3 regions of the Burkholderia mayonis genome follow, and region 1 is predicted to be linked to each of the others. Evidence: predicted binding sites of a transcription regulator. Region 1 holds the regulator's gene; each other region holds the start of a gene.
The links. Region 1 encodes FNR, which switches genes on or off when oxygen is low (the NO sensors DNR and NnrR bind a similar motif). Its sites were predicted from a motif close to TTGATNNNNATCAA; they were not measured.

Region 1 (3,259 bases):
TGCGAGCGACGCGGCGGCGGCGCCGTTGCATCGACTGCAAGAATTCACGATGAGTCTTGCTTCGAAATATCCACGACACGCGCGGCGCGCCTTCATCAATCCCGAAGCGTTGCACCGTATCGAGCAGTTCGAGTCGGTCGTGGTCGGTTCGCACGAAGTGCGATACCCGTCGACAACAGCGTGAGCTCGCGCTTTTCCAGCCATTCGCAGACAACGCGCGCACTCGGGTCTGCGCTGGGAAACGCACAAGCCGCGCGAGCACTCGCGATTCCGCGACGGCGCTGAACCGGCTCGATGTCCGAATCGCCGGCCCCCAACACCGCTACCAACGCGGATTATTCCTCGGCACCCGCCGCGCCGTGCTCGGCCGCGCGAACTTGTACGGCAATTCCTGCCGATCGAGATAAGCCTGAATCGTCGGCCATTGAGCGTCCGCGAGCAGCATTTCGCAGACGTGCGGCATATCGGGCGACGCGCTGTCCACGCCGATCAGGTCCGGCAGCGAGTACCGGTCTGCGTCTTCGGTCAGCAGTTCGAGCGTGACATACGGCATTGGTCTCCTCCTTTTCCGGTTGAACGAAACGAACAAGCGGGCGCAGCGGCTACGCCCATCGGCACGCATCTCCGACGCCAGCGCCGGCCGTCCTCCATCGAACGCCGCACGAAACACCGGGAACGGTATCGCCCGATGTGTTTCAAATCAGCATCGGCTCGCGTCGGCAGGCGAGCAAGCCCGAGATCCGGTCAAGTCTATTACGGCATTGAGGAACGCGGCATGAGCCGACCCGGTCGACACGCAAATCGCGCGCAAAAAAACGCCGCATTCGATCGAAACCGGAAAAGTCGGGCGCCGCGTTTACTCGGCTGCGTCAGTTGGCTGCACCGTAGTCAGTAATCGTTTACCTTGTAAAAAGACATCGTCAAACTCGATCGGCCGAACGGCCGATCTTTTCTCAACCGCACCACGGAGACATCATGTACCAGCGCATTCTTGTTGCAGTCGACGGCAGCGAAACGGCACGCCACGCATTCGACGCGGCGCTCGACATCGCGAAGACGAGCGGCGCGCAACTGCAGCCCTTCTACGTCGTGGAAAATGCTGCGATCTACTACAACGTGCCCGGCTACGATCCGTCGATCCTGCGCACGCAACTGCTTCAGCAGGGCAACGATCTGGCGAAGGAATTTGCGCGGAAGATGCAGGAAGCCGGCGTGACGGGCGCGATGAAAATCGGCGAAGCGTCGTCGCTCGCCGACGTGCCGTCGCTCATCGTCGACGGCGCCAAGGCGTTCGGCGCCGATCTGCTCGTGCTCGGCACGCACGGCCGCCGCGGTTTCAAACGACTCGTGCTCGGCAGCGTCGCTGAACAGTGCGTGCGTCACTCGGCGCTGCCCGTGCTGCTGATCCCGTCCGCCGCCCATCCGGAAGATCAGGAAAGCTGACCGAACGCAATGGATGCGATGTTTCGCCGCAACCGCGCGTTGCGGCCGAACAAGGAAATCGCACGGAGCGTCGCGGCGTTTTGTCGCTAAACAGGCTTTGCCCACGATGGGACAATGGCCCTGTTGATTCAACCTCAGAGCCATCCATCATGCTTACGCCCGTCGCCCGACCCGCCGCCGCCGCTCCCGTCCATGCCTCCAGCACGTGGGCACCGCGTCAGGCCGCACACTGCTCGACGTGCGCGATGCGCCATCTCTGCATGCCCCAAGGGCTCGCACCCGAGGCGCTCGCGCGTCTCGAATCCGTGATCTGCACCGCACGCCCGGTCCGGCGCGGCGAAACGCTGTTCCGCGAAGGCGACAATTTCGACAACCTGTACGCGGTTCGCTCCGGATCGCTGAAGACCATCGCCACACGCCACGACGGCCGCGAGCAGGTTACCGGCCTGCATCTCGCGGGCGAAGCACTCGGCCTCGACGGCATCTGCGACGACGCGCATCCGCGCACCGCGGTCGCGCTCGAAGACAGTTCGGTCTGCGTGATTCCGTACAGCGCGCTGAAGACGCTGTGCTCGGAAGCCGGCACGATGCAATTGCGAATGCACAAGCTGATGAGCGAGCAGATCGTCCGCGAGACGTCGCAGACAATGGTGCTCGGCTCGCTGAACGCTGAGGAGCGCGTCGCGGCGTTCCTGCTCGACGTGTCGTCGCGCTACATGAAGCGCGGCTATTCGCCTAACGAATTCAACCTGCGGATGACGCGCGAAGACATCGGCAGCTATCTCGGCATGACGCTCGAAACCGTCAGCCGCACGCTGTCGAAATTCCACAAGCGCGGGCTGATCGAGATGCAGGGCCGGGTGGTCCGCATCGTCGATTTCGACGGCCTCCATCGCCTGTAAACCCGCGCGGCTCGTTTTTTTCATCGCATCACATCGAATCAATCGAGAAACTGCGCGGCACGCTTCTTGAGCGCCGCGCTGAACTCATCGAGCCAGCCGATCGACAATCGCCAGCTCTGCCAGTAGAGTTCGACGTCGATGCTCTTTCCTTCTGACAAATCAACGAGTTCGCCCGCGGCGATCTGACGCTCGATCATCCGCTCCGGACACATTCCCCAGCCCAGCCCCGCCTCGCACGCGCGCAGATAGCCGGCGACGTGCGGAATCCAGTGCTGCGGCGGATCGAGATCCACTCGCGTCACGCGCCGGATGAAACGTGCCTGCAGGCCATCCTTCGGATTGAACATCACGCACGGCGCGCGCCGCAGCGCGTCGCGGTTGATGCCGTTGCCGAAATAGCGCGCGTGGAACGCGGGCGAGCACACCGCGTGATAGCGCATCCGGCCGAGGCGCGTCGAGCGGCAGCCCTGGATCGGCTCGGCGAGCGCCGTCACCGCGCCCTGCACGCTGCCGTCGCGAATCCGTTCCGCCGTGTAGTCCTGATCGTCGATCACGAGATCGAGCAGCGTGCCGCTTTCCGCGCAGAACGGGCCGACTGCGTCGACGAACCAGGTCGCGACGCTGTCGTCGTTGACGGCGACGCGCAGTATCGGCCATGCGCCCGTCTCCACGCCGGCGAATCCTGGCATGTGTCCGGACAGTTCGGCTTCCAGCATCCGCACGCGCTCGGTGTGGCGGCACAACAGCGCGCCCGATGTCGTCGCGACGCACGGCTGCCCGCGCTTGACGAGCACGCTCCCCACTCGCTCCTCCAGCAGCTTCACGCGCTGCGACACTGCGGAAGGCGACACGTTGAGCGCTTTCGCCGCCCGTTCGAACGAGCCGTGACGGATCACTTCGGCGAGCGCATCGAG
Region 2 (3,259 bases), on a different replicon from region 1:
GCGCTGCCCTGCACGGCCGCCTTCTCCGCCGTCCAGATCTCTTCGAGATCCGCGTACTCGCGCTCGAGCCGCTGGATTTCCTCTTCGATCAATTGCAGGCGCTTTTGCGACGCTTCGTCCTGCTCCTTCTTCACCGCTTCGCGCTCGATCTTCAATTGGATCAGACGGCGATCGAGCCTGTCCATTTCTTCGGGCTTCGAATCGATTTCCATCTTGATCTTCGACGCCGCTTCGTCGATCAGGTCGATCGCCTTGTCGGGCAGGAAGCGGTCGGTGATGTAGCGATGCGACAGCTCCGCCGCGGCGACGATCGCCGGGTCGGTGATCTCGACGCCGTGGTGCAGCTCGTACTTCTCCTGCAGACCGCGCAGGATCGCGATCGTCGCCTCGACGGTGGGCTCGTCGACGAGCACCTTCTGGAAGCGGCGCTCGAGCGCGGCATCCTTTTCGATGTACTTGCGATATTCGTCGAGCGTCGTCGCGCCGATGCAGTGCAGCTCGCCGCGCGACAGCGCCGGCTTCAGCATGTTGCCCGCGTCCATCGCGCCTTCGGCCTTGCCCGCGCCGACCATCGTGTGGATCTCGTCGATGAAGACGATCGTGCGGCCTTCGTCCTTCGCGATGTCGTTGAGCACCGCCTTCAGGCGCTCCTCGAACTCGCCGCGATACTTCGCGCCCGCAAGCAGCGCGGCCATGTCGAGCGACAGCACGCGCTTGCCCTTCAGTGTCTCGGGCACCTCGCCGTTGACGATCCGCTGCGCGAGCCCTTCGACGATCGCCGTCTTGCCGACGCCCGGCTCGCCGATCAGCACCGGGTTGTTCTTCGTGCGGCGCTGCAGGATCTGGATCGAGCGGCGGATCTCGTCGTCGCGGCCGATGACGGGATCGAGCTTGCCCGCGCGCGCGCGCTCGGTCAGGTCGACCGTGTACTTCTTCAGCGCCTCGCGCTGACTTTCCGCATCCTGGCTGTGCACCTGCGAGCCGCCGCGCACCGCGGCGACCGCGGACTCGAGCGCGCGGCGCGTGAGCCCGTGCTGGCGCGCGAGACGGCCCGCCTCGCCCCTGTCGTCGGCGACGGCGAGCAGGAACATCTCGCTCGCGATGAACGTGTCGTTGAGCTTCTGCGCTTCCTTGTCGGCCTGGTTCAGGAGGCTCGCGAGCTCGCGGCCGACCTGAATGTCGCCGCCCGTGCCTGTCACCTGCGGCAGGCGCGAGATCGCTTCGTTGAGCGCGCCTTGCAGCGCCTGGATGTGCACGCCCGCGCGCGACAGCAGCGCGCGCGCGGAGCCGTCCTGCTGCGCGATCAGCGCGGCGAGCACGTGAACGGGTTCGATGTATTGGTTGTCGCGCCCGGCGGCGAGACTTTGCGCGTCCGCGAGCGCCTCTTGGAATTTGGTGGTGAGCTTGTCGATTCTCATGAATGAGACCTCCATTGCGAATAGCAACCAAATGAGGATGGTTATCCGCCTTTCAAGCCGGTTTTTTATTGAGGCACAGCAAAGGGACGCGTCACGCGGGCGCGTGACGGCAACGAGAACACGCGCGGCGGCGACGCGGCCGCGCGCACGAAAGAAGCGTCGGGAATGCGCCGCGCGGCGTCAGCCGGCGACGGTCACCGGCACGCGGAGCTCGGCCGCAGGCACGATCCGCACGGGAGTGAGACCGAGCAGCGCGGCAAGCTGCGATGCCGGCTGCGAGAGCTCGCCGATCGTGTGCTTGTCGAGCTCCGCGAAGAACGCGTCGCGAGCGGCCGCGAACACGCCCTTGAGCCGGCATGCCGACTGGATCACGCAGCTGCGATGCGACTCGGATTCGTCCGCGAAGCAGCCGACGAGCGCGAAATCGTTTTCGGTCTTGCGCACGACTTCGCCGACCGTCAGCGTGGCGGACTGCGCGTTCAGGCGCAAGCCGCCGTTGCGGCCGCGCACCGTCTCGATCCAACCGAGCTCGCCGAGTTGCTGCACCACTTTCATCAAATGGTTCTTGGAAATGCCGTAGGCATCCGAGATCTCCTGGATCGTCGACAAGCCCTCGCCCCGGACCGCGAGGAACAACATGACGCGCAAAGAGTAGTCGGTGTAGTCGGTTAGTCTCATTACGAAATGGATGTTGTGTCAGTGCGATCGGCGCCCACGCGAAAAACGCGTCTGCCATTGCCGATCCGACGACCGCATCATAAGATGCAAGCTGTCAGCACTTTTATTGAGAAGGTGGCCGTTTATTATTGTGCGACAAAATCGCATGCCCGTGCTGCCGTGTTACCCGGCCCTTTTTTTAAATGACCCACGCTTCTTCCGAAATCTCCACTGTCGCCGCTGCGGCGACACGCGCCGCCGAACCGACCCCGGAGAACATTCGTGCGCTCGTCGACGCGTTCTACGAACGCGTGCGCGACGATGCCCTTCTCGGTCCCGTATTCGAGCAAAAGCTCGCCGGACGCTGGGACGAACATCTGCCGAAAATGGGCGAGTTCTGGTCGAGCCTCGTGCTCGGCACGAAGCGCTACCGCGGCAACGTGCAGGCCGCACACCAGCCGCTCGACGGCCTCGAGCCCGCGCATTTCAGCCGCTGGCTCACGCTGTTCCTGAAGACCGTCGAGGCGCGCTACGAACCCGCGGCGGCCGTGCGCTTCATGGAGCCCGCGCTGCGGATCGCGCAGAGCCTGCAATTGAGCCGCTTCGGCTGGGATTACCGGATTCCGGCCGAGCAGCAGGCCATCCTCGACCTGATCGCGCCGAAGCGGCCCGCGGACGACGACGCAGATGCGCGCCGGCCGCGCGGCGAGCCGTTTCCGGCGAAAATCATCGGCCGCGCGGCGCACGACGACGCGTGAGCGAACGGGCCGGCCGCCGGTTCCGGGTTCGCTCGAAACGACCGCGCAGCGCGCCGAAGAAGGGAAAGGAAGAAGCGAAAATTCCTGCCGGAGCCTGACGTTTAAACTTCAATATCGACGCAATCACGAGCACCCGAGCTCAGATTCCGCCGCCGCGTAGTGTCGTGACGCCCGAAAATTGGCGAGCGATCGTCCGCGGAACCGCTCCGGACGCTCGAAATCAAGCTTGCCCGCCCCTTCGCGACGGACGAAGCGATGCTGCCCCCGCCGAAGCCCGATCGGGCGGCACCGCGCCTACGACGATTACTTCGCGTTCCCCGATTCGACGCCCCAGCGCGCGAGCGCCGCATCGTCGACGCTGCGCGCGTCGACCCAGCGCTCGCCCGCGGGCGTCTTCTCCTTCTTCCAGAACGGCGCCTGCGTCTT
Region 3 (3,259 bases), 1.0 Mb from region 1:
CTTCCTGATTCCCGAAGGCGGCGTGTCGGCGCTCGACGCGCCGGGCCAGGCGTTCTGGAGCCCGGAAGCCGACGCGGCGCTCTTCGACGCGCTCGAGGCGACGGTGAACCAGACCGACAATCGCCGCCTCGTGCGCGTGCCCGCGCACATCAACGACCCACAGTTCGCCGACATCGCCGTCGAACACTTTTTATCGCTTCACGCAGCACACCGGAATTGAAGATGAAGAGACTGACACGCGCCGAGATCCTCGAAAAACTGCGCGCGACCATCGCGCGCGGCGAGCCGATCGTCGGTGGCGGCGCGGGAACGGGCCTGTCCGCGAAATGCGAGGAAGCGGGCGGCATCGACCTCATCGTGATCTACAACTCGGGCCGCTACCGGATGGCCGGGCGCGGCTCGCTCGCGGGGCTGCTCGCGTACGGCAACGCGAACGAGATCGTCGTCGACATGGCGCGCGAGGTGTTGCCCGTCGTCAAGTCGACGCCCGTGCTCGCGGGCGTGAACGGCACCGATCCGTTCTGCAATTTCGACGCGTTTCTCGACGAGCTGATCCGGCTCGGATTTTCCGGGGTGCAGAACTTCCCGACCGTCGGCCTCATCGACGGCAATTTCCGCGCGAATCTCGAAGAAACCGGGATGGGCTACGCGCTCGAAGTCGACATGATCCGCCTCGCGCACGGCAAGGGACTGCTGACGACGCCGTACGTATTCAGCGAAGCCGATGCGATCGCAATGACCGAAGCGGGCGCCGACATCGTCGTCGCGCACCTGGGCTTGACGACGGGCGGCACGATCGGCGCGAGCACCGCGCGCCGCCTCGCCGACTGCGTGCCGCTCGTGCGCCGCTGGGCCGATGCGGCAAAATCGGTGCGCGACGACGTGATCGTGCTGTGCCATGGCGGTCCGATCGCGTCGCCCGAGGACGCCGCGTACATCCTGCGCGAGTGCCCGCAGTGCCACGGTTTCTACGGCGCGAGCTCGATGGAGCGCCTGCCGGCCGAAACCGCATTGACCGACATGACGCGGCGCTTCAAGGAGATCGACAGGCGCGTCGCGTCATGATGCCCGCGCGCGTGCGCGCGCCTCTACGAGGAACCGAACGACGATGAACCACACCTCCTTCGCCAGCAGTGTCATCGACGCGCCGACCGAGCGCGTCTGGGCGTTCTTCCGCGATTTCAACGGCCTCGCCGCGTTTCATCCGGCGATCGTCGAAAGCCGGCTCGAGCCGGGCCCGGACGCGCACACGGTGGGCGCGATCCGGTACCTGACGCTGCAGGACGGCTTCGTTCGCGAAAAGCTGCTGAAGCTCGACGAGCCGAGTCACGCGCTCGAGTATTCGATCGTCGAGACGTCGATGCCGGTGCGCAACTATGTCGCGGGCGTGAAGCTCTTCCCCGTCACCGACTCGGGCAAGACGTTCGCGCAATGGTGGGCGAACTTCACGACCGAAGGCGTCAAGTTACAGCCGATTGCGGCGTCGATCAGCGAGCATGTGTTCGCGGCGGGATTTCGCGCGCTCTCGGACAAGCTGCGCGCGCGCTGACATGTCGCAGATGTGTTTCGCCGCGCCGATGCCCGTTTCGGGCGTCGTGCGCGGCTTGCCGGCGGCTTCTGCCGCCGCTGCGTCGCACCGCCGGCTTGCGGTGCGGCAACGCAGCCCCGCCGGCGAGTTCTCGGGTTCTGGCAATGGCCCTCGGATGAAGCCGGAACCTTTTTGGCCGACCTTGACGGGCCGGCCACTTTCTATTCGCAATCGCGCCGCGCATGAAGGCGCCTCCCCACGCAGGAAGCGAACGGGCCGCGCATAGCGCGCGATCCGTTCGCACACCGCAACACTTGCGACACGCGGGCGCAGCTGCGCCGCCCGGAATTCACCTGGATTAAGTTATTCGCCGCCCTGCGTGCGCCCAAAAAGATGCATTTGCCGAACATCAATGCTGCCCTGTCTCGCGACCGATAGCTTGGAAGAAACGAAGCCAGCGAGGGGCGAATCATGAAAGACCTGCAATCGACCCGTGGCCAACTCCGCGCCACGTTCCTGTCCGTCGTGCTGAGCGCCGTCGTAGCGGCGAGCGCGAGCGCGCATGCCGCGACGGCAACCGGCAAGATTTCCGGCGACTTCGGTCCGCCGCAAGGCGAGCCGATCCACGCGGCGCTCGTGAGCCCGCCGAACGTGCCGCCGCCCATCACCCGCCGCTATCCGGCGAAGGTCATCGTCGATCTCGAAGTCGTCGAGAAAGTGATGCCGATCGCGGACGGCGTGAACTACACGTTCTGGACCTTCGGCGGCGCGGTGCCCGGCAACTTCATCCGCGTGCGACAAGGCGACACGGTCGAATTCCATCTCAAGAATCGTCCGGACAGCAAAATGCCGCACAACATCGATCTGCACGCGGTGACGGGACCGGGCGGCGGCGCGGCGTCGAGCTTCACCGCACCGGGCCACGAATCGCGCTTCACGTTCAAGGCGCTGAACGAAGGGCTCTACGTGTATCACTGCGCGACCGCGCCCGTCGGCATGCACGTCGCGAACGGGATGTACGGCCTGATTCTCGTCGAGCCGCCGGAAGGGCTGTCGCAGGTCGACCACGAGTATTACGTGATGCAGGGCGACTTCTATACGAACGGCAAGTATCGCGAGAAGGGGCTGCAATCGTTCGACATGGACAAGGCGATCGACGAGCGCCCGACCTACGTCGTCTTCAACGGCGCCGAAGGCGCGCTGACGGGCGACAAGGCGATGCGCGCCCGCATCGACGAGACGGTGCGCCTGTTCGTCGGCAACGGCGGACCGAATCTCGTGTCGAGCTTCCACGTGATCGGCACGGTGTTCGACAAGGTGCGCGAGGACGGCTCCGACGTCACGCAGAGCAACGTGCAGACGACGCTGATTCCAGCGGGCGGCGCGGCGACGATCGAGTTCCATACGCGCGTGCCTGGCAACTACACGTTCGTCGATCACTCGATCTTCCGCGCGTTCAACAAGGGCGCGCTCGCGATCCTCAAGGTCGACGGTCCGGACAACAAGGCGGTCTATTCGGGCAAAGAGCTCGATACGCTCTACAGCGGCGATCGTGCGGCCGCCGCGGCCGGATCGGTCCCCGCGGCGAACGCGACACCGGCCGCCGCGGGCGCGAATGCCGGCGCTTCGCTCGTCACGACGCGTGCAACGACGCCCGCCGCGCCGCTGTCGCTGCAAGGACAAGTGAAAGCGGGCGGCGCGGTGTTCGCGAGCACCTGCGCGGTGTGCCAC

Region 2: the regulator FNR is predicted to act here: its motif matches at 1,487-1,500, upstream of clpB (ATP-dependent chaperone ClpB).
Region 3: the regulator FNR is predicted to act here: its motif matches at 1,928-1,941, upstream of nirK (copper-containing nitrite reductase).

The regions. Positions count from the first base shown of each region.
Region 1 covers NZ_CP013387.1:157,226-160,484, reverse strand. The annotation lists gene WS70_RS31690 (hypothetical protein) at 1-184, shown strand, start outside; gene WS70_RS19365 (hypothetical protein) at 323-553, opposite strand; gene WS70_RS19360 (universal stress protein) at 976-1,443, shown strand; gene fnr (fumarate/nitrate reduction transcriptional regulator Fnr) at 1,593-2,345, shown strand; gene WS70_RS19350 (LysR family transcriptional regulator ArgP) at 2,384-3,259, opposite strand, start outside.
Region 2 covers NZ_CP013386.1:1,702,397-1,705,655, reverse strand. The annotation lists gene clpB (ATP-dependent chaperone ClpB) at 1-1,418, opposite strand, end outside; gene WS70_RS08550 (Rrf2 family transcriptional regulator) at 1,599-2,096, opposite strand; gene WS70_RS08545 (group III truncated hemoglobin) at 2,279-2,833, shown strand; gene moaE (molybdopterin synthase catalytic subunit MoaE) at 3,137-3,259, opposite strand, start outside.
Region 3 covers NZ_CP013387.1:1,904,174-1,907,432, forward strand. The annotation lists gene WS70_RS27120 (Tm-1-like ATP-binding domain-containing protein) at 1-220, shown strand, start outside; gene WS70_RS27125 (phosphoenolpyruvate hydrolase family protein) at 223-1,065, shown strand; gene WS70_RS27130 (SRPBCC family protein) at 1,109-1,549, shown strand; gene nirK (copper-containing nitrite reductase) at 2,000-3,259, shown strand, end outside.